DNA from 4 places in the Oceanobacter sp. 4_MG-2023 genome. Region 3 is predicted to be linked to each of the others. Evidence: predicted binding sites of a transcription regulator. Region 3 holds the regulator's gene; each other region holds the start of a gene.
The links. Region 3 encodes sigma-54, which starts transcription at its own class of promoters, with help from an activator protein. Its sites were predicted from a motif close to TGGCACNNNNNTTGCTNT; they were not measured.
Positions count from the first base shown of each region.

Region 1: a site for sigma-54 is predicted at 3,819-3,836, ahead of Q8W24_RS11550 (putative urea ABC transporter substrate-binding protein). Genes of this name have one in related genera too.
Region 2: a site for sigma-54 is predicted at 2,833-2,850, ahead of feaR (transcriptional regulator FeaR). Genes of this name have one in related genera too.
Region 4: a site for sigma-54 is predicted at 3,411-3,428, ahead of glnT (type III glutamate--ammonia ligase). Genes of this name have one in related genera too.

Region 1 is NZ_JAUYVV010000015.1:36,303-43,635, reverse strand. Features, by position in the region: gene Q8W24_RS11565 (CmpA/NrtA family ABC transporter substrate-binding protein) at 1-118, opposite strand, end outside; gene Q8W24_RS11560 (ANTAR domain-containing response regulator) at 121-687, opposite strand; gene Q8W24_RS11555 (YgiQ family radical SAM protein) at 1,028-3,349, shown strand; guanidine-I (ykkC/yxkD leader) riboswitch at 3,886-3,996, shown strand; gene Q8W24_RS11550 (putative urea ABC transporter substrate-binding protein) at 4,059-5,111, shown strand; gene Q8W24_RS11545 (ABC transporter permease) at 5,200-6,018, shown strand; gene Q8W24_RS11540 (ABC transporter ATP-binding protein) at 6,015-6,836, shown strand; gene Q8W24_RS11535 (urea amidolyase associated protein UAAP1) at 6,853-7,333, shown strand, end outside.
Region 2 is NZ_JAUYVV010000002.1:104,088-111,420, forward strand. Features, by position in the region: gene Q8W24_RS02170 (dienelactone hydrolase family protein) at 1-379, shown strand, start outside; gene Q8W24_RS02175 (alpha-hydroxy acid oxidase) at 412-1,596, shown strand; gene feaR (transcriptional regulator FeaR) at 1,846-2,793, opposite strand; gene Q8W24_RS02185 (aldehyde dehydrogenase family protein) at 3,055-4,554, opposite strand; gene Q8W24_RS02190 (GMC family oxidoreductase) at 4,547-6,469, opposite strand; gene tmpT (thiopurine S-methyltransferase) at 6,617-7,258, shown strand; gene Q8W24_RS02200 (DOPA 4,5-dioxygenase family protein) at 7,330-7,333, opposite strand, start outside.
Region 3 is NZ_JAUYVV010000010.1:75,633-82,965, forward strand. Features, by position in the region: gene Q8W24_RS09265 (KpsF/GutQ family sugar-phosphate isomerase) at 1-481, shown strand, start outside; gene lptC (LPS export ABC transporter periplasmic protein LptC) at 481-1,044, shown strand; gene lptA (lipopolysaccharide transport periplasmic protein LptA) at 1,034-1,570, shown strand; gene lptB (LPS export ABC transporter ATP-binding protein) at 1,567-2,292, shown strand; gene Q8W24_RS09285 (RNA polymerase factor sigma-54) at 2,421-3,911, shown strand; gene hpf (ribosome hibernation-promoting factor, HPF/YfiA family) at 3,962-4,264, shown strand; gene ptsN (PTS IIA-like nitrogen regulatory protein PtsN) at 4,268-4,726, shown strand; gene rapZ (RNase adapter RapZ) at 4,751-5,623, shown strand; gene Q8W24_RS09305 (HPr family phosphocarrier protein) at 5,662-5,931, shown strand; gene mgtE (magnesium transporter) at 6,148-7,333, shown strand, end outside.
Region 4 is NZ_JAUYVV010000017.1:48,749-56,081, forward strand. Features, by position in the region: gene Q8W24_RS12380 (FMN-binding glutamate synthase family protein) at 1-179, opposite strand, end outside; gene Q8W24_RS12385 (protein glxC) at 203-886, opposite strand; gene Q8W24_RS12390 (glutamine amidotransferase family protein) at 925-1,821, opposite strand; gene glnT (type III glutamate--ammonia ligase) at 1,985-3,334, opposite strand; gene Q8W24_RS12400 (XRE family transcriptional regulator) at 3,634-4,224, shown strand; gene Q8W24_RS12405 (metallophosphoesterase) at 4,400-6,337, opposite strand; gene Q8W24_RS12410 (LysR family transcriptional regulator) at 6,527-7,333, opposite strand, start outside.

The DNA.
Region 1 (7,333 bases), on a different contig from region 3:
TGAGGCCTTCTGCGGCAAAGTAACCCTGGGCATCGGCTACCAGTAGGGGCAGGCTGTCGCTCAGTGGCATGTAGCCCAGTATCAGGCTGGATTTTTCCAGTGGATCAGAGTCTGTCATAGTCAACCGTTCAGCAGGTTCATTACCGAAATAATGTTTTTGGCGACATCCACCATACGTTGGCCGCGATCCATGGCCATTTTGCGCATGGCGTGATACGCCTCTTCTTCCGACATGTTTTTTTGCTTCATCAGCAAGGCTTTGGCTTCGTCCAGCAGACGTCGGTCGGCCAACTGGTTTTTGGTTTTTTCCAGCTCGCCACGCAAAGCCTGGAATTCCCGAAAGCGGGCGACGGCCACATCCATAATGGACTTGACGCGAGCGGGGTTGAGACCATCGACAACGTAAGCACTGACTCCGGCCCGTACGGCTTTTTCAATAGTGGCGGGGTCGTCTTCATCAGAAAACATGATCACCGGCTTGGGGTTGTGCTGATTCAGCACGGTCATATGCTCCAGCATGTCCCGATCCGGGCTTTCGATGTCGATAATAATGACGTCTGGCTGGTGTTCCATCACCTTTTTCATCAGGCCCTGGGCACTGGCGAGGCAGGCAACGACTTCACAACCGGCGTCCGACAGTGCCTGTTGCAGGATGGCAGCCCGAGGGGCCTGGTCATCAACAACCATGATTCGGGGCGGAGGGCTCCCCTGTTTTGCTCGGGATTCACGGTGGGCCATTATGTTGGGCTGTATCTCGATAAGTTAATAAGGATGTTAGCAGTTTTTGCTGGAATAACAGAAGCGCGCAGGGATTCCCTGTTGTTGTTATGGACGCAGCGGCCAATGACGCTTTTGTGATCAGATACTGGTCTTTTGCACGGCTGAGGCGGTCAGGTGTTAATTAATAGGGATATTACCGCCAATTTCCGACTATTTGACTGGGTTATTCTTCAGTCTTGGGCCGAATTTTGGGAGAATAGCCAATCTTTGGCGTCCGCCAGTCCGTGTATACAAGAGCTTGAATTTTATGTCGCAGTCCAACCAGCAGCCGGTCACGACCGAGGTGCCACACCTGTTTTCGCATTTTCCCTATTGGGCCGAGTGTTTCGGCACCGCACCGTTTTTGCCAACGACGCGAGAGGAAATGGATCAGCTGGGCTGGGACAGTTGTGACATTATTGTGGTGTGTGGTGATGCCTATGTCGATCATCCCAGTTTCGGGATGGCCGTCATCGGACGGCTGCTGGAGAGCCAGGGCTTCCGCGTCGGCCTGATTTGTCAGCCAGACTGGAACGATCCCGATGCCTTTACCTGCCTTGGCCAACCCAATTTCTACTTTGGGGTATCAGCGGGCAATATGGACTCGATGATCAACCGCTACACAGCGGATCTCAAGGTACGTTCGGAAGACGCTTACACGCCCGGCGGTGAACCGGGCAAGCGCCCGGATCGGGCCGTAATTGTCTATTCGCAGAAAATCCGTGAAGTGTACAAGGATATTCCGATTGTGATTGGCGGAATCGAAGCCAGCCTGCGCCGGATTGCCCAGTACGATTACTGGAGCGATCAGGTACGGCGGTCGGTATTGATCGATTCCGGAGCGGATATCCTGCTGTACGGCAACGCTGAACGGGCATTGGTGGATCTAACCCACAAACTGGCCGAAGGGCGCGATATCAAGGATATTATCGACCTGCGTGGTACCGCCATTTTGCGTGATGCCGCGCCACAAGGCTGGACTGAAATCGACTCAACCCGCATCGACTGGCCGGGGAAAATCGACGTTATTGCCAACCCCTATGAAATGAAAGAAGCCAACAGCGACAGCTGTGCTTCCGACCAGCAAGCGCTGGAAGCAGGGGCCGATGCCGACACCGATATCATGCCGGTCAAAATTGTCCCGATGCCATTGCAGCGCAAGGTCGAACACGACAACAGCCGCACCTATATTCGCTTGCCCTCATTCGACAAGGTACGCAACGACAGCGCCCTGTATGCCCATGCCTCACGGGTGTTACACCAGGAATCCAACCCCTATAACGCGCACCCGCTGATGCAAAAACACGGTACCCAGGAAGTGTGGGTCAACCCACCGCCCATTCCACTGGAAACCGACGAAATGGACGCCGTCTTTGCATTGCCGTATCAGCGCATTCCACATCCGGCGTATGGTGATGCCCGTATTCCGGCTTACGACATGATCCGGTTTTCGGTGAACATCATGCGTGGCTGTTTTGGCGGCTGTACCTTCTGCTCGATTACCGAGCACGAAGGCCGCATTATTCAGAGTCGGTCGCAGGAAAGCATTATTCACGAGATTGAAGAAATCCGTGACAAGGTACCAGGGTTCACAGGCACCATCTCCGACCTGGGCGGCCCAACCGCCAACATGTATATGCTCAACTGCAAAAGCGAGACGATCCTGAAAAACTGTCGTCGACTGTCGTGTGTGTATCCCGGTATTTGTAAAAACCTCAAAACCAGCCATAAACCGACCACCGAGTTGTATCGTGCTGCGCGGGCCTTGCCCGGCGTCAAACGTATCGCCATTGCCTCTGGCTTGCGTTACGACCTGGCGGTAGAAGACCCGGAATATGTACGTGAACTGGTGACCCACCACGTGGGTGGCTTGTTAAAAATTGCCCCGGAACATACGGAAAAAAACGTCCTCACCAAAATGATGAAACCGGGGATGGGCACCTACGACAACTTCAAACGCATGTTCGACAAGTTCTCGAAAGAAGCCGGTAAAGAGCAATATCTGGTGCCGTATTTTATTGCCGCCCATCCAGGCACCGAAAACTCAGACATGATGAACCTGGCGCGCTGGCTTAAAAGCCAGAAAATGCGTGTTGATCAGGTGCAGACTTTTTATCCATCACCGATGTCACTGGCCACGGCCATGTACCACTCCGAACGTAACCCGTTGCAACGGATGAGCTACAAAACCGCCAAAATGACCATTCCCCGCGACATTGAACAGCGTCGTTTGCAAAAAGCCTTCTTGCGTTACCACGACGAACGAAACTGGCCGATGCTGCGTGAAGAACTCAAACGTATGGGACGCCATGACCTGATTGGTAAAGGCCCGGATGCCTTGATCCCCGCCGAAGATGCTCCCTCCGGTAGCCGCCAGCGTCCTGGCTACCACGCCAAAGGACGTGGTGTGCAAGGCAAGGCTGCCAAAGCACCGGTTGCGCAAAAAGCCGACAGCGGCAATAACAAAGCCCGCTCTCAAGGCGCTGCAGCGAAAAAAGCCAAAGGCGTGGTCAGTGGCAAGGCCGCTGGCGCAGGAAAAGGCAGCGCAGGCAAGGCACCATTTGCCAAACGCGTGCGTAAACTGAAATAACCGATGGCGACAGAACGGTAGGGAACAGCGCCGTCCGTGGCCATACCAGTGCCGTTTGTGTTTGTCAGATTGGGTATTGGAGCGGGTATTGGAGTAGATATTGGGGCAGCCATGGAGGGCGTCCCTACGATTCGGGGTGGTATGTAGTGGTCCCATGATTCGGGACACCACGTAGGTGGTGAGATCGCCGCCATAAATGAGGTGCCGGATGACCAGAAAGATGTCGGGAGCTACTTGATGGGCTATTACAACCGACAGCGATCTCACGCATTCAATGGTGGCATTTCGCCCGTTGCAGGCTGAGGAAAAACTCAAAACACTGTCCGGGATTAGTTGACCACTACAAGTAGACCCTAAATAGAGCAATGCTTATCAGTATTGCTCTATTTTAGAGCAATACTTGTCTTTGAGTAGAGTGAAATAGATATGATTAAAATCTAACACTTTGTTTTTAAAGTGGTTTTTGATTTGGCACACTATATGCTTGAATTTTTTTGTTAGTATCTTTGGTGATATCGGACAAGACAATTTAGAATTCAATAGAAAGCTAGGGTTCCGGCTAGGCTGAAAAGTTTAGTGAAGACTGGTCCGAGAGCTTTCGACCTTGATGTTTCAGGGTTACACGGCGGGATAAAAGCCCGGGAGACCGCATGGCGTTATTGCCAAGGGTACTCCATGTGTAACTTTAAAACTGAAAAGGTGACTTCTAATGAAATACTGCTCAAAAAAAGTAACCGTTCTACTATTTTCCCTTCTTGTTTCTGCCAATACCATGGCGGCGGATTCTTTTAAAGTTTGTTGGTCTATTTATGTCGGTTGGATGCCTTGGGCATATGGCGCTCAAGAAGGTATCGTCGAAAAATGGGGCGACAAATACGGTATCGATATTGATGTCGTGCAAATCAACGACTACGTTGAATCTATCAACCAATACACCACAGGCCAGTTCGATGCTTGTACCATGACAAACATGGACGCATTGACGATTCCTGCTGCAGGTGGTGTGGACAGCACGGCGTTAATCGTAGGTGATTTCTCCAACGGCAATGACGCCATCATTCTAAAAGATAAAACCTCTCTTGCAGACATCGAAGGTCAAATAGTTAACCTTGTTGAATTAAGTGTGTCTCACTACTTATTGGCTCGTGGATTAGACACAGTTGGTTTAAAAGAAGCGGATGTGAATGTTGTTAACACATCTGATGCTGACATGGTTTCTGTTTATGGTACTGACGATATTACGGCTGTTGTGACTTGGAACCCTCTAGTAAGTGAAATCCTAGCTCAGCCTAATAGCAACAAGGTGTTTGATTCCTCTCAAATCCCAGGCGAAATTATTGACCTATTGGTGATCAATACTGACACGCTAAACGCGAATCCTAATCTAGGTAAAGCTTTAGTGGGCGCTTGGTATGAAATCATGGAGTTAATGAGTGGCAGCGATAAAGTAGCAATCGATACACGTACTTTCATGGCAGAAGCCTCTGAAACGGATCTTGCTGGTTATGATGCACAGTTAGCAAGCACAGAGATGTTCTACACACCCGAAGCGGCTTTATCTCTAACCAATAGTGAAAAACTTATCGCGACAATGCAAAACGTCGCTGAGTTCTCTTTTGAACATGGCTTGCTAGGCGATGGTGCACCCGGTGCCGGCGTGATTGGTATTGAAACCCCTGCAGGTGTTTTCGGTGACCCAAGCTATATAAAACTTCGCTTTGATCCTACTTATATGGAAATGGCCAAAAACGGTCAGTTATAAGCATTAGCTCATGATCTATTTCCAGTACGACCATTGGCGTTACGGTAATAGCGCCAATGGTAAGTGGGAAACACTGAGGAGTAATAGCATGAAAAAACTGATCAATTATAAGCCGACTCGAACCCGTGGGATTTTGCTGGGTTTGCTTCCTTTTCTTCTTTTAATCATCGTTTATATGATGGGATCGGAAGCAAGGTTGGCGGTTAATTCCAATGACAAATTGTTACCAGCGTTCAGTCAAATGGGAGATGCCATGTACAGAATGGCATTTGAGCCCAGTAAACGAACTGGGGAGCTCATTTTCTGGAAAGACACATTAAGCAGTTTGATTCGCCTGGCGTCAGGTGTTGCGATAGCGGCGGTAATCGGTTTGCTGGTAGGCCTGTTAACAGGGGCTTTACCTCTAGTCTCTGCTGGTTTTTCTCCTCTTTTAACTGTGATTTCGTTAGTACCACCTCTGGCTCTCTTACCGATTTTATTCATCGTAGTGGGATTAGGGGAAATGTCTAAAGTTGTTCTGATTGCCGTGGGGATAACGCCCTTTATCGCCCGGGATATTCAGCGAAGAACACAAGAGATTCCCAGCGAACAGCTGGTGAAAGCGCAAACGTTAGGTGCGAGTACTCTCCAAATTTTAATCCGTGTTCTATTGCCACAAGTGATGCCGAAATTGATCGATGCGGTGCGTTTGTCATTAGGATCTGGTTGGCTGTTTTTGATTGCTGCTGAAGCCATCGCGTCAACGGACGGCTTAGGTTATCGAATTTTCTTAGTACGACGTTACTTATCTATGGATGTCATTTTACCTTATGTGGCGTGGATTACTTTATTGGCATTTTTGTTTGATTACTTACTGGGACTAGTGAATAAAAAACTCTTTCCTTGGAGTCAGGAGGCGAAATCATGAGCCAAATTAATACTCAGATTAATCCGATTATTCAAGCAAAGAAAATCGGTAAAAAATACGGAAAAGATGTCATTCTCGAACGCGTTGATGTGACGGTTCAAGAAGGTGAGTTTATTACTTTAGTCGGCGCGTCTGGTTGCGGTAAAAGTACGTTTTTGAAAATGATTTTAGGTATTGAAGATCCAAGTTCAGGTGAGTTGTTGATGGATGGAAAATCGATACCTAATGAGCCAGGTCCAGATCGTGGCATCGTATTTCAGCAATATTCTGTGTTTCCTCATATGACCGTTTTGGAAAATGTGATCGCTGCTAAAGGTTTTCAAAAGTCTTCTTTAACGGGCTACTTGTTCGGTAAAGAAAAGAGCCAAGCGAAGCAAGAAGCAACAGAAATGTTAGAAAAAGTCGGTTTAGATCATGCGTTACATCGTTATCCCGATGAACTGTCTGGCGGTATGAGGCAGCGCCTTGCTATTGCCCAAGCGCTTATATGTAAACCAAGAATTCTATTACTTGATGAACCGTTTGGTGCCCTTGATCCTGGTATCCGAGCCGATATGCACGCTTTAGTGTTGGAACTATGGCGAGAGCACAATCTAACCGTTTTTATGGTGACTCATGACTTAAAAGAAGGGTTTTATCTAGGCTCAAGACTTTGGGTATTCGATAAGGTGCGCCACGATCCGCATTCTCCAAATGCTTATGGGGCTTCCATTACTTACGATTTACCGCTTGGTCATGGTTCAAAAGACCTTTATGAGGAAATTGATGACCGACTTCATCCTGTAGATCCAAGCGCCAGTTTGATGACTGGTAATTAGTTGAAAAGGAAAAGCAATGAAAAATTACAAAACTATTATTCCAGCGGCCAGTCATTGGTCTTTGAAAGTGCGTCGCGGTATGCAAATGACGCTAACAGATGTGGAAGGCGGTGCCAATGTTGGCATGGTTTTTTACAACCCTGAGAACTTGCTAGAGCGTTATAACGCGCCAGATACATTGAAAGGACAACATACTTTCAAGCTAACAAAAGGTCATTGTCTGTATTCCGATATGGGGCGTATTTTCGCTTCCATCATCGAAGATTCAGTAGGTTGGCATGAAACTGTGAGCGGAAACAGCCATGCCTCTCATGTGGAAGCGAAATGGGGTAAGCGTGATTATCAAAAAGATCATAATGAATGGCTGCAAAATGGTACGGATGCTTTATTAGTCGAGATGGCAAAATACGGATTAACTCAAGCGGACAGTACTGCGAACTTAAATTTGTTTAGCAAAGTTGTCACAGATGCTGACGGTAATATGCGTTTAGTAGAAG
Region 2 (7,333 bases), on a different contig from region 3:
CGGTGCCAATGATCAGGTGAATGCGGTCGACCAGTGCCGTGATTACGTCAGTCGCAGCGCCAGTACCGGAGCCAATATCCAGATTACCAGCTATCCGGATGCCGGACATGCGTTCGACCTGGTCCACTCTGAAAAGGTTCGTAGTGGCCTGGAACGCTCATTACGGGATTGCACGATTCGGGAGGGCATCAAGGGCATCTTGCTGAATCAGGCAACGGGCCGGATGTTCCGCATGGGCGATGAGTGTGTCCAGCCATCGGGGCCGTGGGTTTATAACCCTGCTGCTGCCAGCGATGTACGGCTGAAGCTTCCGCAATTTTTCACGCAGGTCTTCGATCTTGAAGAGCCGGTGCCTGCAGTACGGGTGGCGACTCACTAGTCGCCCCGGCCAGACCAGACAGGAAGCCGACCATGCGACGGTATTACCGCGGTTATGATCCGCAACGTATTCTCAGTGTGGCCGAAATGGCCCATGTAGCCCGCCATCGGCTGCCTGGTTTTGCCTGGGAATATCTGCAAGGTGGCGCGGAAGACGAAAGCACTTTGCAATGTAACCGGAGTGCTTTTCAGCAGTACCGTTTGCACAGTAAAACATTGGTTCCGAATGACCCGCCCATATTGGCTGGCTCACTGGTTGGCTCGGCCAGCCAGCTGCCGCTGGCCATTGGCCCCAGTGGTTTTAACGGCATGTTGTGGCCCAATGCGGATGTCGAACTGGCGCGTGCAGCCACTGCGCATGGCGTGCCCTTTACGCTCAGTACGGTTGCCAACGCCTCCCTGGAGCAGGTTCGCCAGCAGGTCCCGGATGCCGATCTCTGGTTTCAACTTTATGCCTTGAAAGACCCATCGCTGGAGCAGGATTTGCTCCAGCGGGCCTTAAAAGCCGGATGCTCAACGCTGGTGGTAACCAGTGATGCCCTGGTGGTTGGTAATCGTGAGTGGGACCGGCGCAATTTTGCTTCGCCACGCCAGCTGACCCTGGCCAACAAGCTGAATGTCTTGACCCGTCCTGGCTGGTTGTGGCGGGTGATGGTGCCCGCAGGCCTGCCGACCATGGGTAATCTGAATGCCTATTTGCCGGATGGTGAGCGCACGGCATTGGGTGCCATGCAGTTTATCGCCGAGCAACTGGATACCCGACTGGACTGGCAGCGGTTGGCGGCGATTCGTGCCAACTGGCCCGGCAAGATGATTCTGAAAGGCGTGCTGCATCCAGACGATGCGCGGATGGCAATCAGCCTCGGTCTGGATGGGGTGGTCGTCAGCAATCATGGTGGCCGCCAGCTTGATGGGGCAAGCAGCAGTCTGGACGCTCTGGCGCGTATTGCACCGGTTGTTGATGGTCGTATCAGTCTGTTGCTGGACGGTGGGGTACGGCGTGGCACCGATATTATCAAAGCGCTGGCGTTAGGGGCTGAAGGCGTTTTGCTGGCTCGTACCACCTTGTATGGCGTGGCAGCTTATGGGGGTGCCGGGGTGGATCGGGTCTTGACGATTGTTCAGGAAGAACTCGGGCGATCGCTGAACCTGATGGGATGCCGGGGCATTACGTCTCTGGATCGTCGCTGGTTACTGGCACAAGGTGATTCGCAGTAAAGGACAATCTGAGCCATCCGACCCTTGCCGGGCGTAAACATGGCGTCTTGCCATACCGGTAGGGAACGTCTGTGCCAGACTGGAGCCATAATAAAAAAACAGAGAAGCATAGGTTATGACTGCAACAGCAATACTGCTTATTGGTGCCATTTGGTTGGTTTTTTTTATTGGTTTTACCGGCTTTTTCCGGCTGCCTTGTTATCAGGAAGCATCGCGGGATACCCCTGCGTTAAGACGCAAGCATGCCCGCTAAAAAAACTCGGGCGCATGGCTGCTGGTGTCCTGAGCGATATTGGCGGCTTGCAGTGACAGTTGCCGATATTCCCGTGGCGAGATGCCGCGTTCCCGCTTGAAAGCACGTGAAAACTGCGACACATCTGAAAACCCCCATTTGAAGGCAATATCCGTGATCGACAGGGCATCGTTGCCAGGCCATTCCAGTTCGGCGCTGCAGCGGTCGAGTCGCAAGGTCAGGATGCGGTGGGCAATACTTTGACCCTCGGACTCAAACAGCCGGTAGAGGGTGCGGCGGGAAATATGCATTTCATCGGCCAGCCGTTCCGGTGACAAACGATGATCTTGCAGGAGCCGTACAATATGCTGTTCCGCCAGTGCCCGCAAAGATGAAGGGGCTTGTTCGTGCAGGTTTAGTGCCGGTTGCAGCAAGGAGGCCAGCGCCTGTTGTAACGCCATACCTTCGCTGTCTGCTGCACCAAAATGAGTATTTGAGTAACGTAATTGCTGCATCATATTGCGTAACATTTGTGTGCTGATGCCGTTGGAGGACAGCTTGTGAAAGGGCTGTTTGCCCGGTAAAAGGTTCTGCACCAGTGTGCGTGGCAAATGCACCGACGTTTGCTGGATCAGCCCTTGTGGCAGCATGTTGAAGCGCCAGGAAGAGTCAATCAGAACGATTTCTCCAGGCTTCAGGGCCAGCTCTTCACCGTTGCAGGCGCTGAACCCCATGACGCCCCCGGTCTGCAGGATCAAAAAGCAGTAGCGATCGTCCTGGGTGGCTTTATAGCCGCGTTCAACGCGATGGGCGTTGGTTTCTATATGGGCGACTTCAAGTCCGCCGAGATTGCTTAGTTGGATACTGCCCCAAAAAGGAATATGGCGCTGGGGGTGGGTCGAAAAATTGCCGCAAATTGCGTGTACAGAAGATTCCCAATGCGCGAGGTCAGACTGTGGATGCATGCAAAATCTCACTTCTTAAAACTTGAATATTCAATTAAAAAAGCAAGAATTGAACCAGTCTGCTCAAAACCCGAGACAGTGGCTACAGGAAATGAAAACAGCGACTTCTGCAGGCAGCTGTCTGGCAAGCCGGGAGGCTGGATCAGGGGGCAGATATGGCGCGGAAGGTATAAGCATGGACAGTATGGGCGCGCAGGCCGGTGTTGGTCTCATCTGCGCCTGACAGGGAATCATGGGAGAGACCAGCACCGGGATCAGAACTTAATACGCCATAATGACCGATTTGGTTTCTGTGTACTCATCGATAAACGCACTGCCAAATTCACGGCCAATACCGGAGTGTTTGACGCCACCAAAAGGCACCGCAGGGTCCACCATGGTATGCAGATTGACCCAGACAGTGCCGGACTCAATTTGTGGAATCATACGCATGGTGGCCGACAGATTGTTGGTCCACAAGCTGGTGCCGAGGCCGTAAGGGGTGTTGTTGATCAGACTGATCAGTTCATCTTCTTCTTCATACGCCATAAAGCTGAGGATAGGCCCGAAGGTTTCTTCCTGCATCAGGGTGTCGTTGGCGCTATTGACTTGCACAATGGTGGGCTGAACAAAATACCCCTTGCCATTGACCGGCCCTGGTACCGCCTTGCCACCGGTCAGAATGCGGCTTTCCTGGTTGGCGATGTCGAGGTAATGACATACTTTTTCGTATTGTGGCTTGTTGGAAATCGGGCCAAAAACCACTTGTTCATCCAGGGGTGATCCCATCGGTGCCGCACTGAGTGCGCCACCGAGTTTGGCGGTCAGTTCATCCAGTCGCGAGGCGTGGACGTACACACGTTCTGGCGCAGCACAAACCTGGCCCTGGTGAATGTAGCCGGTTTGCAGCAAACCACCGACTGCACGGTCGATATCCGCATCTTTTAATAGCGCGGCGGTGTTTTTGCCCCCCAGTTCCAGGGTGCAACGGGTCAGGTCGGCTGCTGCTGTCAGATTCACTTTTTTGCCCGTTGGTACCGAACCGGTAAAGGACACCTTGGCGATATCCGGGTGTTGGATCAGCTGCGCACCAACATCCCCTTTGCCATTAATCACGTTCAGCGTGCCATCCGGCAAGCCCGCTTCTTTGGCCAGTTCGGCCAGACGCAGACAGGTGAGTGGCGTAAATTCACTGGGTTTCAACACCACGGTGCAACCACAGGCCAGCGCCGCGCCGAGTTTCCAGACGGCAATCATCAGCGGGAAGTTCCACGGCACAATGGCGGCTACCACTCCGATGGGTTCGCGTCGGGTAAAGGCGCTGTACTGCTCTCCGGCCATGGACGGGAACGAAGGTTGTAGCGTGTCGCCAGTGATTTTGGTGGTCCAGCCAGCGTAATAACGCAGGAAAATGGCGCTTTGCTGGGCTTCAAACATCCGTGACAGGTTGATTGATTTACCACTGGACAAGGTTTCCAGCTGCGCAATCTGTTCGGCATTGGCTTCGATCAGATCAGCCAGTTTGTTCAATAGCTGGCCGCGAGCGTAGGGATTGAAGTTGGCCCAGGTGCTTTTGAAACAGGCCTTGGCATTGTCGACCGCCTGGTTCAGCTGGTCGGTCGAGGCGCTGGTGACTTGGCCAATAACCTGCTCGGTTGCCGGGTTGGTAATATCAATGACTTCTGTACCGGCGGCAGGCGCCACGGCGCTACCATCGATGAACTGTCCGTGTTGACGTTCCAGAAAGGCGAGGGTTTCTGGCAGCAGTTGAATATCAGACATGGGCGGGTTCCTTTTTTGTACTTGGAGTAGTGAGCTGGCTGGTGGTCGTGGCAAGGATCTGGCCGGGGTTCAGAATCAGATCGGCACCACGTTCACCTATCATCATGGCAACGGCGTTGGTGTTGCCGCTGGGCACTTGCGGGCAAATCGACATATCGATCACACGTAAGTTGGGAACGCCGTGAACACGCAGTTCCAGATCGACAACGGCGTCTTGCGGGTTGGTGCCCAGCTTGCAGGTACCCCCTGGGTGATAGACCGTCTTGATGTTTTTGCGGACAAAGTTTTCAAGCCCCTTGTCGTCGTCAATGGCAATGTTGTCGGGTTCGATCACGCGTTTGATCAGGCGCTTGAGTGCCGGTTGTTCCATGGCTTTTAGTGCGACCTTGACGGCGCGAACCTGATTTTTCAGATCGTCCGGGTGCGATAACACCTGGGCGTCAATCTCGACCAGATCGCTGGGGTTACTGCTGGCAAGGCGTACTTCGCCCCGGGATTTGGAGCGCAGATGACCCACCTTGATAGAGACACCATGGGCTTCGGCTTCTGGTTTTTCTCCGGGTGTGTTATCGAAGTTGTCGAGCAGTGGCAAAAAGTGGAATTGCACATCCGGGCGACCTACGCCTTCGGAGTCGATAAACGCGCCACCTTCCAGAATGTTGGACGTCATCAAGCCAGAGCGGGTCCAGAGCCACTGCAGCATGTGCTTGATGGCAGAAGGCCCCTTGTCTTCTTCATAGATAGAAATCGGATCTTTGGTGGTGGCATTGATCGACATGTGCTGGTGGTCGTGGAAGTTCTTGCCAACCGGCAATTCCACCTCGGTTTTGATACCGACCTTGCTGAGGTTTTCGTTGGGGCCAATGCCAGAGAGCATCAGGATTTTAGGGCTGCCAAACGCACCGGCGCTGATAATCACTTCTTTTTTGGCATTTGCTGTTTGTGCCGCGCCACCCTTGATTGAGTAGGTCACACCGCTGGCGCGGTTGCCAATCACGCTGTTGGTCAGGTTAACCTTGTGGACCAGTGCGTGGGTTTCGACCTTGAGCCGCGGGTTGTCCTTGACGCTTTTCAGGTAGGTTTGTGAGGTGCTTTGGCGCTCGCCATTCTTGATGTTGGTCTGGTAAAAACCGGTGCCTTCCTGGGATGCGCCGTTAAAATCGTTGGTATACGGCAGGCCCATTTGTTCGCAAGCACGGATACAGGCCTGGGTCAGCGGATGACGGTAGCGGTTTTCGCCAATATGCACCGGGCCGGTTTCGCCATGATACCGGTCACCCAGGCTTTCGTTGGCTTCGCCTTTGCGGAAGTAGGGCAGTACATCGGTGTAGCCCCAGCCGGTGCAACCCCACTGGGTTGCCCAGTCATCGTAGTCCTGATGCTGGCCGCGAATGTAGATCATGCCATTCACCGAGCTGCCTCCACCCAGTACTTTACCCTGGGCGATTAACATTTGCCGATTGTCGCAATGCTCTTGCGGCAAAGTCATGTAAGGCCATGATTTTTGCTGGAAAACTTTCACCACAGTGGCTGGGATTTTGTGAAACATGCTGTCGTCTTTTTCACCGGCTTCCAGCAGCAGTACGCTTTGGCCAGCTTCAATCAGTCGGGTGGCCAGTATGCAACCGGCCGATCCGGCTCCGGCGATGATGTAGTCGTATTCAGTAGCAGACATGAGTCCCTCGATCATTTGCTGATGATTCTTATGAAGAGACCGGGTGGTTTCTTCATGGCTGCATTGATTAAACGCTGTTGGGCTGTTGCGGTTCTTGGCACCCAGTGCCGTGTATGCGCTGGTTTGTGTCATGGCGACGGCATTATCCGGCATTGGCTGAGATTGGCTGAGATTGGCGGAATCGATGTCGCAGGTATTGGGTGTGAGTGGTGCGAGTGGTGCGAGTGGTGTATCAGGCATTTGACGTACCTGGTTTGAACGTCGTTATTGTGGAAGGCGCTATGACCAGGGTCGGGACGTGTTCGGCCTGCTGTTCCGGCGCTCTGAAATTCCACGCCACCGTGTATGATGGCGGGCAATGCGATATATCAGTTCTGGAGTAAGACAATGGACGCAAGTTTCTGGCATGCAAAATGGGAGCGCGGCGAAATTGGTTTCCACCAAAATGAGACCAACCCGGTGCTGGTCAAATACTACGAGCGGTTGGCACTAAAGGAAGGGCAGCGGGTATTTCTGCCTTTGTGTGGCAAAACACTGGATATTGGCTGGCTGCTGGGGCAGGGCGTGCAGGTTGCCGGTGCCGAGTTAAACGAAAGCGCGATTCAGGCCTTGTTTGCAGAGCTGGGAGTGACGCCAGAGATTCGTCAGATCGGGCCTTTGTTGCAGTATCAGGCCGATGGCCTGGATATTTTTGTGGGGGATATCTTTGACCTCAGTGCCGAGGTACTGGGCGAGGTGGATGCCATCTATGACCGCGCAGCACTGGTGGCGTTACCGCCGGCGTTGCGCCAGCGTTACAGTGAGCACCTGCGTCAGTTGACGGATACGGCCAGGCAGTTACTGGTGAGCTACGAATACGATCAGGAAAAAAGAAAAGGCCCGCCATTCTCTGTGCCTCGTGCAGAACTGCATCAGCATTACGACCAGGATTATCGACTGCTGTTGCTGGAAACCGAAGAGATTGACGGCGTTATGAAAAACCGGCTGAGTGCAACAGAGTCTGTGTGGATATTACAGCCCCTGTCTTGATCCGCGGTGTTCTGACCACTGGCTATAACTGGCTCTGGCTACATTACATGGAGAGTGCAGGAGGGCTAGGCTCAG
Region 3 (7,333 bases):
ACTGGGAGACGCCCTGGCAATTGCGTTACTGGAAGCCCGTGGGTTCACGGCAGAGGACTTCGCCTTTTCCCACCCCGGTGGCAGCCTGGGTCGACGCTTGTTATTAAAAGTCGAAGACATCATGCATAGCGGCCGGGAAATCCCGGTCGTCAGGCCCGAATCCAGCCTGTCACGCTCCCTGTTGGAAATGACCACCAAGGGTCTCGGTATGACCACCGTACAAACGGCAGCGGGTGAATTGGTGGGTATTTTCACCGATGGCGACCTGCGCCGTACCATTGATCATGGTGTCGATATCCACTCCGCCCTGATTTCAGACCTGATGACCCGCCAGGCCAAAACCATCATCCCGGGTATGCTGGCTGCCGAAGCGTTAAAAATCATGGAAGACGGCAAGATCAATGCCCTGGTCGTTACCGACGGTCAGAATATTTGTGGTGTTGTCACCATGCACGACTTGCTGCGTGCTGGAGTTATCTGATGCGCAAGCGCTATGTGCTGCTGGTCTTGGCAGTGGCCGTTGGCCTCGCCTTGCTGGCGGTAGAGCGCTATACCACTGAGCTGGTCACGGCAGCAACGCCGGTGACCAGTCTTGAACCGAATTATTACGGCAAACAATTACAACACCGTCGTTACGATGCGGATGGCCAGCTACAACAGATGTTATCGGCCGATGGCTCTCGCCATATTCCGTCATTATCGGAAACCCGGCTGGAAAACCCGGTGATTACGACACAAACAGACCCGCAGCAACACTGGCAAGTCAGCGCTCAATCAGGCCGCATTATGGATACCGACAGCCAGGTTGAACTCAGCCAGCAGGTGGAAGTACGCTCTCTGGCCACGGCAGCAGAAAACGCTGATACATTCAGCATCACCACCAGCCTGTTGCTTTACCAGCCCGCATCAGCCACCGCTTCAACCTCTGAACCTGTCATCATTCGTCATGGCAATAACATCACCCATGCAACTGGTATGACGCTGGATATCAAGCGCCAACATCTCGACCTTCAAGCACACGTGAGTACCCGGTATGTACAATAAACTGACCGCCCTGCTGTTTTTTGGCAGTGTCTTGGCGACCACGGTCGAGGCTTTGCCTGAAGACTGGCAACAAGAAATGATCATCGAATCCGACCGCGCCGAACTCGATCGCAAGACCGGTATGGTCGTCTACGAAGGCGATGTCGTACTGAAGCAAGGCACACTGACCATCGAGTCCGATCGTCTGACACTGATACTGGATGGCAAGGCGCTCAAGCAAGCGATTGCCGAAGGTCAACCGGCTCGCTACCAGCAACAGGTCAGCAGCGACAAACCGATCACCAGAGCGACGGCCAAACGTATTGATTTTTACGCCGACCGCAAGGAAATTGCCTTCAAGGGAGACGCCGCCTTGCGTCAGGAAAACAACCTATTCAGTGGCGAATTGATCCGTTATGACATTGAACAGGAAACCGTCTCAGCCAGTGGCTCAGAAACATCCGGCAGTGGCACTGGCGGCGCTGACGACAACCAGCGTATTCAAGTGATTATCCAACCCCAGCCCAACACGGACGTACAACCATGAAAACGCTCAAGGCTGAACATCTAGCCAAAAGCTATAACGGCCGCGAAGTCGTCAAGGACGTTTCCCTGGCGGTCAGCAGCGGACAGATTGTCGGCTTGCTGGGCCCTAACGGCGCAGGTAAAACCACTTGTTTCTATATGATTGTCAACTTGGTACAGGCCGACAAGGGGCGTGTCAGTATCGATGACGACGATATCAGCCATCTGCCCATGCACGGCCGCGCCCAGAAAGGCATTGGCTACTTGCCACAAGAAGCGTCGATCTTCCGCAAACTCAGCGTCGAAGACAATATCATGGCCATCATGGAAACCCGGTCAGACCTGAACAAACCCCAACGTCAGCAACAGCTGGAACAGCTACTGGATGAATTTCACATTCAGCACATTCGTACCAGCCTCGGCATGGCCCTGTCTGGTGGCGAACGACGACGGGTCGAAATAGCCCGCGCCCTGGCCGCCGAACCCTCCTTTATTTTGCTGGATGAACCCTTTGCCGGTGTTGATCCGATCTCGGTCGCTGACATTATGGATATCATTCGTCAACTCAAGGCACGTGGCATCGGCGTACTGATTACTGACCACAACGTCCGCGAAACTCTCGCAATTTGTGAAAAAGCCTATATCGTAGGCGGTGGACACATAATTGCCGAAGGCAGCGCTGATGATGTACTCGCCAACGAACAGGTTCGGGCTATCTACCTTGGTCATGACTTCCATCTTTGAATCTTATCGGCTTGCAGGGCTATGATGCCCAGCGCTGTTTCATTCGCCACCATGAAAAGCATTCCCTGTCTCACAGGCTGGCGTATAATGCACAGACCATGCCGACAACCGATGAATAATAACGCTGTATGAAAGCATCGCTTCAGTTAAAAATGGGTCAGCAGCTGACCATGACCCCTCAGCTGCAACAGGCAATTCGACTGCTGCAATTGTCTACCCTCGATCTGCAACAGGAAATCCAGGAAGCCCTGGACTCCAACCCCATGCTGGAATTCGAAGAGTCCGAGCACGACGACTTTCCGGATGCACAGCAAACCAATGCAGATCAGGAAAGGGAAGTCACCGCAACAGCGGCCACGACCGATGCCGACACCCAGGAACTGGGTGAGCAATGGTCTGATGACAAGATGCCAGATGATCTGCCAGTCGATAGCAACTGGGATGATACGTTCCAGACCACGGCCGGGGTTTCCTCAGGCTCTGGCCCGGTTGGCGATGACGACTTTGATTATGACTCCCGTCATGCCACCACAGACGACCTGCAAGATCATCTTGAATGGCAGCTGAACCTGACTCCCATGAGTGACACCGATCGCGAGATCGCCACCATGCTGATCGACGGGGTTGATGACGATGGCTATCTGCACACCACCATCGACGACATACTCGGTTCAATTGACCCGGAACTGGGTGTTGAAGAAGATGAAATCCAGGCCGTCCTCAAACGCTTGCAACAGTTTGACCCCGCCGGTGTTTTTGCCCGCGACCTGCGTGAATGCCTGATTCTTCAGCTCAACCAGCTACCTGCCGAAACACCCTGGCTGGCAGAAGCCAAATTGGTGATCGGCGACTACATCGCCCTGCTGGGCAGTAAAGATTACCCCACCCTGATGCGCAAAACCCGGCTCAAGGAAGAAGACCTCAAAGCCGTCCTGCGTCTGGTTAAAGAACTCAACCCCAAGCCGGGCGCTGATATCAGCTCCGAGCAGTCAGAATACGTCGTACCGGACGTGATTGTTCGTAATATCCGTGATGAATGGCGTGTTGAGCTTAACCCGGATATCGCCCCCAAGCTGCGCGTCAACTCCGACTACGCCTCACTGGTGCGACGTTCCGACAGCAGTGCCGACAACGCCTTCCTCAAAGACCATTTGCAAGAAGCGCGCTGGTTTATCAAAAGCCTGCAAAGCCGCAACGAAACCCTGCTGAAAGTCGCCACCAAAATTGTCGAGTACCAAATCGACTTCTTTGAACAGGGTGAAGAAGCCATGAAACCTCTGGTATTGCATGATATTGCCGATGCCGTTGGTATGCATGAATCAACCATTTCACGGGTCACTACGCAAAAATTCATGCACACTCCTCGTGGTATTTTCGAGCTGAAGTATTTCTTCTCCAGCCACGTCAGTACTGACGCCGGTGGCGAATGTTCATCCACCGCCATTCGCGCCATGATCAAAAAACTGATCAGCGAAGAAAATCCGCGTAAACCCCTGAGTGATAACAAAATTGCCATTGTGCTGGGCGACAAGGGCATTCAGGTTGCACGCCGCACGGTGGCCAAATACCGTGAAGCCATGATGATTCCGCCTTCCAATGAGCGGAAACAATTGATCTGATCGATAGCGTCGATCTCTGTTCGATACAAGCGAGCGATAAGGAGCCGTTTATGAGCATCAATATCAGTGGACACCATGTTGAAGTGACCGAAGCCATGGAAGCATACGTCAAGGAAAAACTGGTTCGTCTTGAGCGTCATGTCGACCCGATTACTTCTGGCCAGATCACACTGACCCTGGAAAAAGGCCGACAACAGGCAGAAGCCACCCTGCATGCCAGTGGTGCTGACTTTCACGCCACCTCAACTCACGACGATATGTATGCCGCCATTGATCTGCTGGCCGACAAACTGGACCGTCAACTCCTGAAACACAAAGAAAAACTGATTGCCCGACAGCACGGGCAAGGTTGACCTATGAGCATTGCGATTGCCGATATTCTACTGCCAGAATGCACCCGTACCGACGTCGCCATTACCAGCAAAAAAAAATTGCTGGAGTTTCTTGCCGGACTGATTGCCGAAAAAGTTGACGGCAGCAGTTCGGACGAAGTGTTTGAACGCCTGCTTGGACGTGAACGTCTGGGCAGTACTGGCATTGGTGAAGGCATCGCAATCCCCCATTGTCGTTTACGGCAATGCGAACAAGCCGTCGGCGTGTTACTTCACTTGCAAGAGGCCATCGATTTTGATGCCATTGACCATCAACCGGTTGACCTCGTATTTGCTTTATTAGTCCCTGAAGAAGCAACGGACGATCATCTGCAAATTCTCGCCACACTGGCGCAAAATTTCAGTCAGAATGATTACCGTCAGCAATTGCGTAGTGCCAGCAGCGATCAGGAACTGTACCAACGAGCGTTGGCCAACCACTAACCAGACCAATACGGAGACCGCATCATGCGCCTGGTTGTGATCAGTGGCCGCTCTGGCTCAGGCAAGTCCAGCGCTTTGGCCGTGCTCGAAGATCTCGGTTTTTATTGCATCGACAACCTGCCGGTTGATCTGTTGCCCGCACTGGCGGATTTACCCTACAGCGCCGAAAAACGCGCCAATGTCGCTGTCAGTGTCGATGTGCGTAATTTGCCCGACGCCATGGAACAGCTGACCCAGGTACTGACCTGCTTACCCGGACAGTATCGCCAGGTCGATATTGTATTTCTGGATGCCACCGAAGAAGTCCTGCTACAACGCTTCAGCTCCACCCGTCGCAAACACCCCCTCACCAATGACAATATCTCATTGGCAGAAGCCATCGAGCGCGAAACCGAATTGCTCGAACCTGTTGCCAACCTGGCTGACTTGACGCTGGATACCACCCGCATGTCAGTCCATGAGCTGCGCAGCCTGATCAAGATGCGAGTAGCCGAGAAAGTCACCCCGGATATGGCCATTCTGTTCCAGTCCTTTGGCTTCAAGCAGGGGATTCCTCTGGATGCCGATTTTGTATTTGATGTCCGCAACCTGCCCAACCCCTACTGGCAACATGAATTACGTCCTCTGACCGGACAGGATCAGGCGATTATCGATTTTTTATCCAGCCAGCCGGAAGTCACCGAACTGTTTGATGACATCCGTACTTACCTGTTGCGCTGGTTACCCCGTTTTGCCGAAAATAACCGCAGCTACCTGACCATTGCCATTGGCTGCACTGGCGGTCAACATCGCTCAGTGTATTTATCAGAACGCCTGACTGCAGCCTTCAAACAAGAATTTGGCAATGTACAGGTACGTCACCGCGAGCTCAGGTCTGCTGCCCATCACAGCCACTGATGCTTATTACCCACAATCCAATCGTTTCGGGAGCCTGGATGGTTAACACGCAAATCACCATCATCAACAAGCTGGGTTTACACGCACGGGCAGCCGCCAAACTGGTATCAACCGCGGCCAGCTACGGCGCAACCATCAAGGTGGGTTATCCAAACCGCATGGTCGATGCCAAAAGTATCATGGCCGTAATGATGCTCGCCGCCAGCAAGGGTACCGATCTTTATATCGAAGCAGAGGGCCAGGATGCCCAGGCAGCACTGGACGCACTCTGCGACCTGATCAATCGTCGCTTTGATGAGGGTGAATAAAAACACCTGACAGCCGTTCGATAGCCGACTTGTTCTTGTCTCCAACAACGGCGGTCAACGACCGCCATATCCCCCAAAACACCTTCTCCAACAATCAAAGTTTCCTATAAAATCAAATCACTAGCGATATCAATGCGAGTAGTTTCAGTATTCCCCGGATAGCCACACTCGGTGATTCAGGCTAGAATCAATCATTCACTCCGTACCGGGGCTTCCATGGCAGAACTCAGCGAAAAGGCCAGATCCAAACTCAACAGCCTGAACGAAGCGCTCGAGTCCGGTGCCATGGCACGCGTACGCCGGATCATCAACTCCGGCCTGGCCCCTGTTGATGTCGCCCACCTGATCGAATCCTCCCCGCCCAAAGCCCGGAAAGTCATCTGGGAGCTGGTCGACAAAGGCATCGAAGGTGAGGTACTGCAATACCTGTCGATCGATATCCAGAGTCAGTTCCTCAGCGACATGAGCGCAGAGCAGGTGGTCGATGCCACCGCTGACCTCGATTCCGATGACATCGCCGATATGCTCCAGCAACTTCCTGAGCAAGTGACCCAGGAAATTCTGAGCTCGATGGACCACCAGGATCGCGCCCGGGTTGAGGCCATTCTGGGCTACCCGGAAGACAGTGCCGGTGGTCTGATGAACACCGACACCATCACGATTCGTCCGGATATTACTCTGGATGTTGTGCTGCGCTATCTGCGTCGTCACCAGTCGCTGCCAGACATGACCGACAACCTTCTGGTGGTGAACCGGCAAAACGAATTTATCGGTGCCTTGCCTATCCGCAAACTGTTGGTGAGTGACCCCCAACAAACCGTGCGCGAAGTAATGTCTACCGGCAGGATCATGGTGATCCAGGCAACCCAGCATGAAACGGAAGTCGCCAAGCTGTTTGAACGCCATGATCTGGTATCGGCCCCGGTGGTGGATGCCAATGGCATGCTGCTTGGCCGTATCACCATTGATGACGTGGTGGATGTGATCCGGGAAACCGCCGACCACTCATTAATGAGCATGGCCGGTCTCGACGATGATGAAGACACCTTCGCCCCGGTGCTCAAAACCGCCCGCCGGCGCGCGGTCTGGCTGGGCATCAATCTGATTACCGCCTTTATTGCTTCTGCGGTTATCGGTCTGTTTGACAAGGCCATTGAAGCCGTTGTTGCTTTGGCGGTACTGATGCCGATTGTCGCCAGCATGGGCGGTATTGCCGGCAGCCAGGTACTGACACTGGTGATTCGCGGCCAGGCACTCGGGCATCTCAGTGGTGCCAACTTCCGCTGGCTTTTTCATCGTGAATTACTGGTCGCAGCCCTCAACGGCGGGTTGTGGGCCATCATTATTGCGATTATGGCCTGGGTATGGTTCAACGACATCAAGCTGTCACTGATCATGTCCG
Region 4 (7,333 bases), on a different contig from region 3:
GACATGCTGGCACCGAGGAACAACAGGTCATCAAAATGCGGCAATTTGCGCTTGGCACCAAAACCACGGATATCGTAGATACCGGTGTCTGCTGCGCGGCGGATTTCCTGCATGGTCAACGCGTCAAACGTCGCAGACTCACGCAGTCCAGGGTTCACTTTCAGATCTTTATCGCTCATATCACTCTCTCCTGGCTGCGTGATCAGTAGGCACTGACGTTATCGACTTTAAAGTTATACAGCTGACGGGCTGAGCCGTAGCGCTTGAAGCTGGCTGGATCTTCATCGATCCCGGCACGGTTGAGCAAATCGGTCAGGTAATCGAGATGTTCCTGACGCATTTCTTTCTCAATGCAGTCGGCTCCCAGAGACGCCACGCTGCCTTTGACAAAGATTTTGGTTTCGTACAATGAATCACCCAGGGCATCCCCGGCATCACCACAAACAACCAGTGCACCGGCCTGACCCATAAAGCAGCTCATGTGACCCACACTGCCTTTGACGACGATTTCCACACCTTTCATGGAGATACCACAACGGGCACCGGCGTTGCCTTCAATCACCAGCATGCCACCGTGGGCGGTTGCGCCAGCGGATTGGGAAGCTTCACCCTTGACCCGGACGGAACCGGACATCATGTTTTCTGCTACGCCCTGCCCGACATTGCCGTGTACCACAACGTGGGCTTTCTTGTTCATGCCGGCACAGTAGTAGCCAGCATGGCCTTCAATATCCACACTCAGCGCCTGGTCGAGACCACAGACCAGATTGTGATCGCCCTTGGCGCCGGTGATTTTCCATTCGCGTTCGGTGCATTCAACCGCCTGTTCATGCAGCGCCTGATTGATATCGCGCAGCGAGGTGGTGGCCAGATCAAATGTTTTCATATGAGATTCCTCGTATTTGCCGTTGGCAGCTCGCGTGCTCAGGCACGTTCCCAGACATAAATTTTGGCCGCTTCCGGCTCCCAGACCTTGGCGTTCTCGATGCCAGGCAGTGTCGTCAGTGCCTGATACTCAGACGCCATGGCAACGTAGTCTTCGGTCTCGGCCAGGACGGCAGGCTTGCAAGCGATCGGATCGCGGGTAACCGCAAAACCGTTACGTGTTCCGATGGTGAAGGTGAAGAAACCATCAAGATCCTTCATCGCGTTTTCCAGCGCCTGATTGAGGGTGTCGCCCAGTTGCAGGCGGCGCGTCAGATAGCCAGCGGCCACTTCCGAGTCGTTTTCAGTTTCAAAGCGGATACCTTCACGCTCCAGTTCCAGACGCAGACGGTTGTGGTTAGACAGCGATCCGTTGTGTACCAGACACAAATCTTCACCGGTTGAGAACGGGTGCGAACCAGCCATGGTGACGGCAGATTCAGTTGCCATACGGGTGTGCCCGATGATGTGTGTACCCTTCATGCCTTTCAGGTTGAAGGTTTCGGTAATCACTTCCGGCAGACCCACTTCTTTCAGAATTTCGATCGAATGACCGGCGCTGAGGATCAGCACTTCCGGTGCGTGTTGCTCAACAAAGGCAGTCGCAGTGGCGGCATCCGTGTGCATCTTGAAGACAGCAACCGTAGCATTCTGGAACCAGCTGACTTCAGCATTCAGTTCTGCACGAGCGGCTTCAGCCAGCGCTTCCCAGTCGTAATTGACATCTTCGTGACGCAGGGTCAACTTGATGCCATCGGCGACTTCGTCACCGTAAATAGCAAAGCCGGCACTGTCCGGACCACGATCGGTCATCGCGATCAGCATGGGTTCAAACAGGGCACCGAGCTGGCTCTCCAGCGCCGGATTTTTCAGATACAGACCTACGATTCCACACATCGCGCTATCCTCGTTAATTCACAGTCGTTTGTTCGTTTGATTCGCTTCGTTATGCCTGTTGCAGCACAAGCGAAGCCGTTCCGCTGCTGCCAAACACAGCAGCGGCACATAAAAATGGGGTATAACGGCTGGTGCGCCCCAGGCGCACCGAGCTAGTTCAGGCTCAGAAGAATTCGCCGTAGCGCTGTACTTCCCAGTCGGAAACGTGGCGACAGTAGTCGATCCACTCTTCGCGTTTGAGGCGGACAAACTCAGCCATCACTTCTTTGCCGATGGCATCCGTCAGCACCGTGTCTTTTTCCAGTTCATCAATGGCTTCGCCCAGGGTTTGCGGCAGGATTTCGACGCCTTCAGCTTTGCGTTCTGCTTCGCTCAGGGCATACATATTGATGTTTTTCGGATCACCGGCTTCCAGCTCACGTTCGATTCCGTCCATACCCGCAGCAATCAGTGCCGCGTGTACCAGGTACGGGTTACAACCTGAATCTGGCAGGCGGAATTCCAGGCGGCCGTAAGGCACACGAACCATGGCGGAACGGTTGTTGTCGCCGTAGCAGATATACGCTGGTGCCCAGGTTGAACCGGAAGCCGATCCACCAACAACCAGACGCTTGTAAGAGTTCACGGTAGGAGCGGCGATAGCACACAACGCCTTGGCGTGATGCAGCAGGCCAGCGGTGAAGTGGTAAGCCATTTTCGACAGACCCATGCCGTGCTTGTCGCTGTCATCACCAAACAGGTTCTTGCCGCTTTCATCACAAATCGACAGATGGAAATGCATGCCGTTACCGGTGCGGTCTGCTGATGGTTTTGGCATAAAGGAACAGACCATGCCAAGGTCGTTGGCAATTTCACCGGCCGCCATACGGACGAAGGTAAAACGGTCAGCCGAAGTCAGTGCGTCGCTGTAGGTGTAGTTGATTTCGAACTGGCCATTGGCGTCTTCATGGTCGATCTGATACACGTCCATGCCAACCGCTTGCAGGCTCTCAACCAGGGTTTCCAGAAATTCACGTGAACGCGACAGGCCCTTGTAGTCGTAGCACGGCTTGGTCAGCGTATCGGTATCATCCACTGGGCCGAGAGAACCGTCGGCGTTACGTTTGAACAGGTAGAACTCAGGCTCCAGACCCGTGTTCAGAGTCCAGCCTTTGTCATCCAGACGCTTGAGCTGGTTTTTCAGTACCACGCGGCTGTCGTGGGAGTACGGCGCGTTGTTCACGTAACCGTCACAGGCAATACGGGCATACCCTGGCTGCCAGGGTACGGTGGTCAGGCTGGCCAGGTCACCACGTGCCAGGAAATCCGGGCCATGTGGTTCCATGCCCATTCCCCAGACAGCAAAGCCGGCAAAACCAGCCCCTTTTTCAACAACGTCCATCAAGCAATTGGCGGGCACAGACTTGGTCTTGGCCACACCGTGGATATCAACAAACTGGGCCAGAACGTATCGAATATCATTTTCCGACATGAAAGCTTCGATTTCGGCGGCGGATGGGGTCGCGGACAACATACACTTGCTCCTGATTCCGAGGTCAGCTTCTCGCCGAACCTTTGTTTCTCTTTGGGAAAATTACTTTCCTAAAGTGAATGCAACCCCTATGCCACATAATTTCCCAAGGGGAATATTTTTTTCATATTGAACCGAAAGCCCCGATTTACCTATAGTTAGTTAATAAATTTTCCCACAGAGAAACCCGTCTGGTTCGTCGATCAGGGCTGAATAGACTGAAATAAAGCACCACTAGAGTGCGTCCATTCATTCTTACGCACCAAGAGGGTTCATCTACAGCACCGGTGGAGCATCAGGACATGGAAGAAAACGACACACGTTTTAATCTGGACCAGTACATTGCCATGAAAGTCAAAAAGGCCAGATTGGAAGAAGGCCTGAAAATTACCGATGTGGCGCGAATTTCTGGCATCAGCCAGGGTATGGTCAGCAAAATCGAGAACGCCCAAGTCTCCACCAGCCTGGAAACCCTCAGCCGCCTGTGCACCGCCATCGGCTTGCCTATCTCCAAACTGTTCAGCGATTACGACCGCCCGGACGGCGGCGCACACTTCACACCGTCTGGCGAAGGTCTGGAAGTTGTTCGCCGTGGCACCGACAAAGGCCACACCTACCAGCTACTAACCTATCAGCGGGGTGGCAAACGTAACTTTGAACCCTTCCTGATTACCATGGATGATCTGTCGGAGGTGTTCCCGACCTTCTCCCACCCCGGCGAAGAATTTATTTACCTGCTAAAAGGACAGCTGGTGTACCGCCACGGCAACCACTTGTATGAAATGGGCCCCGGCGACAGCCTGACCTTTGATGCGGAAACGCCTCACGGCCCCGAGAAACTGATCGAAGTACCGCTGCAGCTGCTATCGATTATTAACTACGTCGAAGAGTAAAGACCGGCTCCCCTCTCAAGCGTCACCCTGAACCTGATTCAGGAGCCAGACGGTTGCGAGTCCGAGCCGGTGGATTCCGGGCACGCCCGGAAAGACATGACAAAACAGAAGAGATATTCCAGATCAGCCCAGGATTACCGCACGCGTGGCGGGTAATCCTGTACAGCCAGAATACTTAACGAGACACCAGCGCCAGTTCAGCATCGCTGTTCAGTACCGTCCACCACTGATTACCATCGGCATCGTAACCGACCAAAGGCTCTCCAGAGCAGGCGGCATCACGGGCGGGTGCCGTGACGGCGTAGCTCTCCAGCCACAATCCCTGGTAAATACAGTCAGCCGATGTCAATGCTTCCCAGCCGGTATCGGTTTTGCTCGCCAGCACAACGTCGTCGCCCGACAGCGAGTCCGTCGCGGTCATTGCTACGCCATAGCTATCCGCCACTGCAGTGCCCATGTCCCAGCTCTGGGTTGCGGTAGCCGGCAAGACCACAGCACTTTTTGCGGCACCAGACGGTGATGACAGATCCAGACCCGCATCGGCTTCGATGTCTTTCTCGGCACCGTAGGCACTTTGGTATATGCCGGTCTGGTTCTGAGTGCCGCTGACAATCAGGATATCGGAGCGGGTGTCAGAGGTTTTCTCTGTCCAGCTGAGCGTGACGTGTTCTTTCAGGTCAATGGTGGTGCCAGGGATCAGCAGCAGGTTTTCTTCTTCATCCGGAATCGCCCGGGCGGCGCTGTTAAGGTTGGGTGTCCAGCTTTCGTGGTACACATACATCCACTGGTAGGCCAGACGAGTCAGATCCATCAGGGTTTCTGCGCGACTGAAGCCCGGGGTGTATTCCATATCGCGGGTACGGGTGTCGGTGCGGTTAAAGGTGTCGTTGGAACCACCAATCAGTTGCGCCACGGTGCCGTCATCCGCAATACAGATATCGCTCAGGTAGTCGGTCTGGAACACCAGGACCGGGCGGGTATCTTCTGGCACAGACGTCGGGTAAATCACGTTGTCACAGCGGTTGGTAGTACGACTGAAACCATCCAGCATTTTCCAGTCGGCACTGAAAGCCTGGTCGGCGTCGTTGCTGCTGGCGGTATGCTCGGAATAGTAGGACTGGTAGTCCACCCGGTCGTTGTCGAATGCCAGCCAGCTGGAGTTAACGTCAAAGCCGGTGGCACCGTTGCTCAGTGTGTTGTTCTTCTGCGAGATCACCATCTGGATCAGCTCACGTTCGCCATAGCGGTATTCGTAACCCTTGTACGAAGCATTACCGGCCATGATCTGGGTGTAGGCATTCATGCGGTAGTTTCCACCTTCCGGGGTGGAACCGGATGAGGTGGTGGTCAAGGCGGTTTGGGCGGTAATCAGGGAGCGCTGGTACTGATGTTCGTGTCCCTGAACATAAATCACATCGTGCTGGGAGAAGTAGTCCCGGATGTCTTCCTGAACGCTGTAAACCCAGTCGTCGTCTTTGGTGCCTTCCACGATTTGTTCACGGGTCTGGCCGTATTTAGCGCCGACCAGACCGTCGTGGCTGGCAACAACAATGTGATCGACCTGATCTTCGTTGGATTCGATCACGTCCTGAATCCACGAGAAGGCAATTGGCAGGTTGTAGTACGCCAGGCCCACGATCAGTACGTTTTCACGGATCACGTAGTAGTTGATCCATTCAAAGCCTGGCATATGGACGGCGTCTTCCGGGATGTAATCCCGCATGGTTTTGATCCACTCTACGGTATAGGCGTAGCTGGTTTCGTGGTTGCCCATCACTGGCAGGAATTCGATACCCTGATCTTTATAAGACTCCGCCACAGATGTCCATTCTGCCCATTCAACGGTGGTGCCCTTGTCGGTCAGGTCACCCAGTGCAATCACCATATCCACACCGGCATCGGCCTGGTGCGACAAGACTTCGCGCATCGGGTGCATGGCCACGTGAGACTGGCCTTCGCTATCGCTACCACCTTGAGTATCGGGCAACAGGCCTATTTTATAGGGCTGGTATGCACTTTCCGATGGTGACGAGTTGTCATCGTCTGACCCACAAGCAACGAGACCACTGGCAGTGACTGCCGCGATGGCCACCGATAAAACGGAACGGGTCATACTCTGATAACGCATCTTGCTACCTCTCTGATCATTCTGATAATAATTTTCGGAGAGGCAGTATCAGCAGGGAACAAGACAGATTGCTGACACTTGCAGTAATAATTCATGACAATATTTTACAGTTTGCCAGGAACTTGGAATAAGGCAGGCTGCGCCTGGTCTCCTGATGCCGTCCGAGTGGTGACTTCAGTCACCCTGCCCCAGCACCTCGACCAACACGTTCACCAGCGCCTGGGCTGCCACCGACAGTTCGTGGCCTTTTTTCACCAGAATGCCCACTTCCCGGCCAATGGTTGGATCTTGCAGCGGCACACACACCGCCCCCATTTCCTCCATTTGTTGCCGACACAAGGAAGGCACGGCGCTGACTCCCAGACCACAGGCCACCATGCGGCCAACCGTGGCCAGCTGATGGGCATCGTAAGCAACATTTAATGCCATGCCCTGTGCTGCCAGACGACTTTCCAACATCAGGCGCACAATCGACGGCCGTTGCAGGGCAATAAAGTCTTCCAGCAGCAAACGCGCCCAGGACAGCCGTCCAGCTACCGGCAGGGATCTCAGAATGGTTGAATCCGGCGGCAAGACCGCCACCAGTTCGTCATCAAACAGAGGTAAAAAAACCAGATCGGGCGCACCTTCCGGGCTTAACGACACCCCGACTTCTATACGGCCGGAGCGCACCATGCTGACGACCTGCTCCGCCACCACGTCATGTACTTCGACACGGATATCGGCAAAGCGCTGACGATACACTTTGAGTGCATTCGGCAGCAGGCTGGCGGCAAAAGACGGCATTGCCGCGACCGCGACCTGGCCCAGTTGCAGGGCAAAACGTTTTTGTAACTGTTCTTCGGCGTTATCCCAATCGGCCATCAACCGCTGGGCAATCGGCAGTAACGCCTGACCTTCCGGTGTTAATGCGACAGAACGGGTAGTACGGCTAAGCAAACGCCCACCCAACGACTCTTCGAGGCTCTTGATCGCCAGACT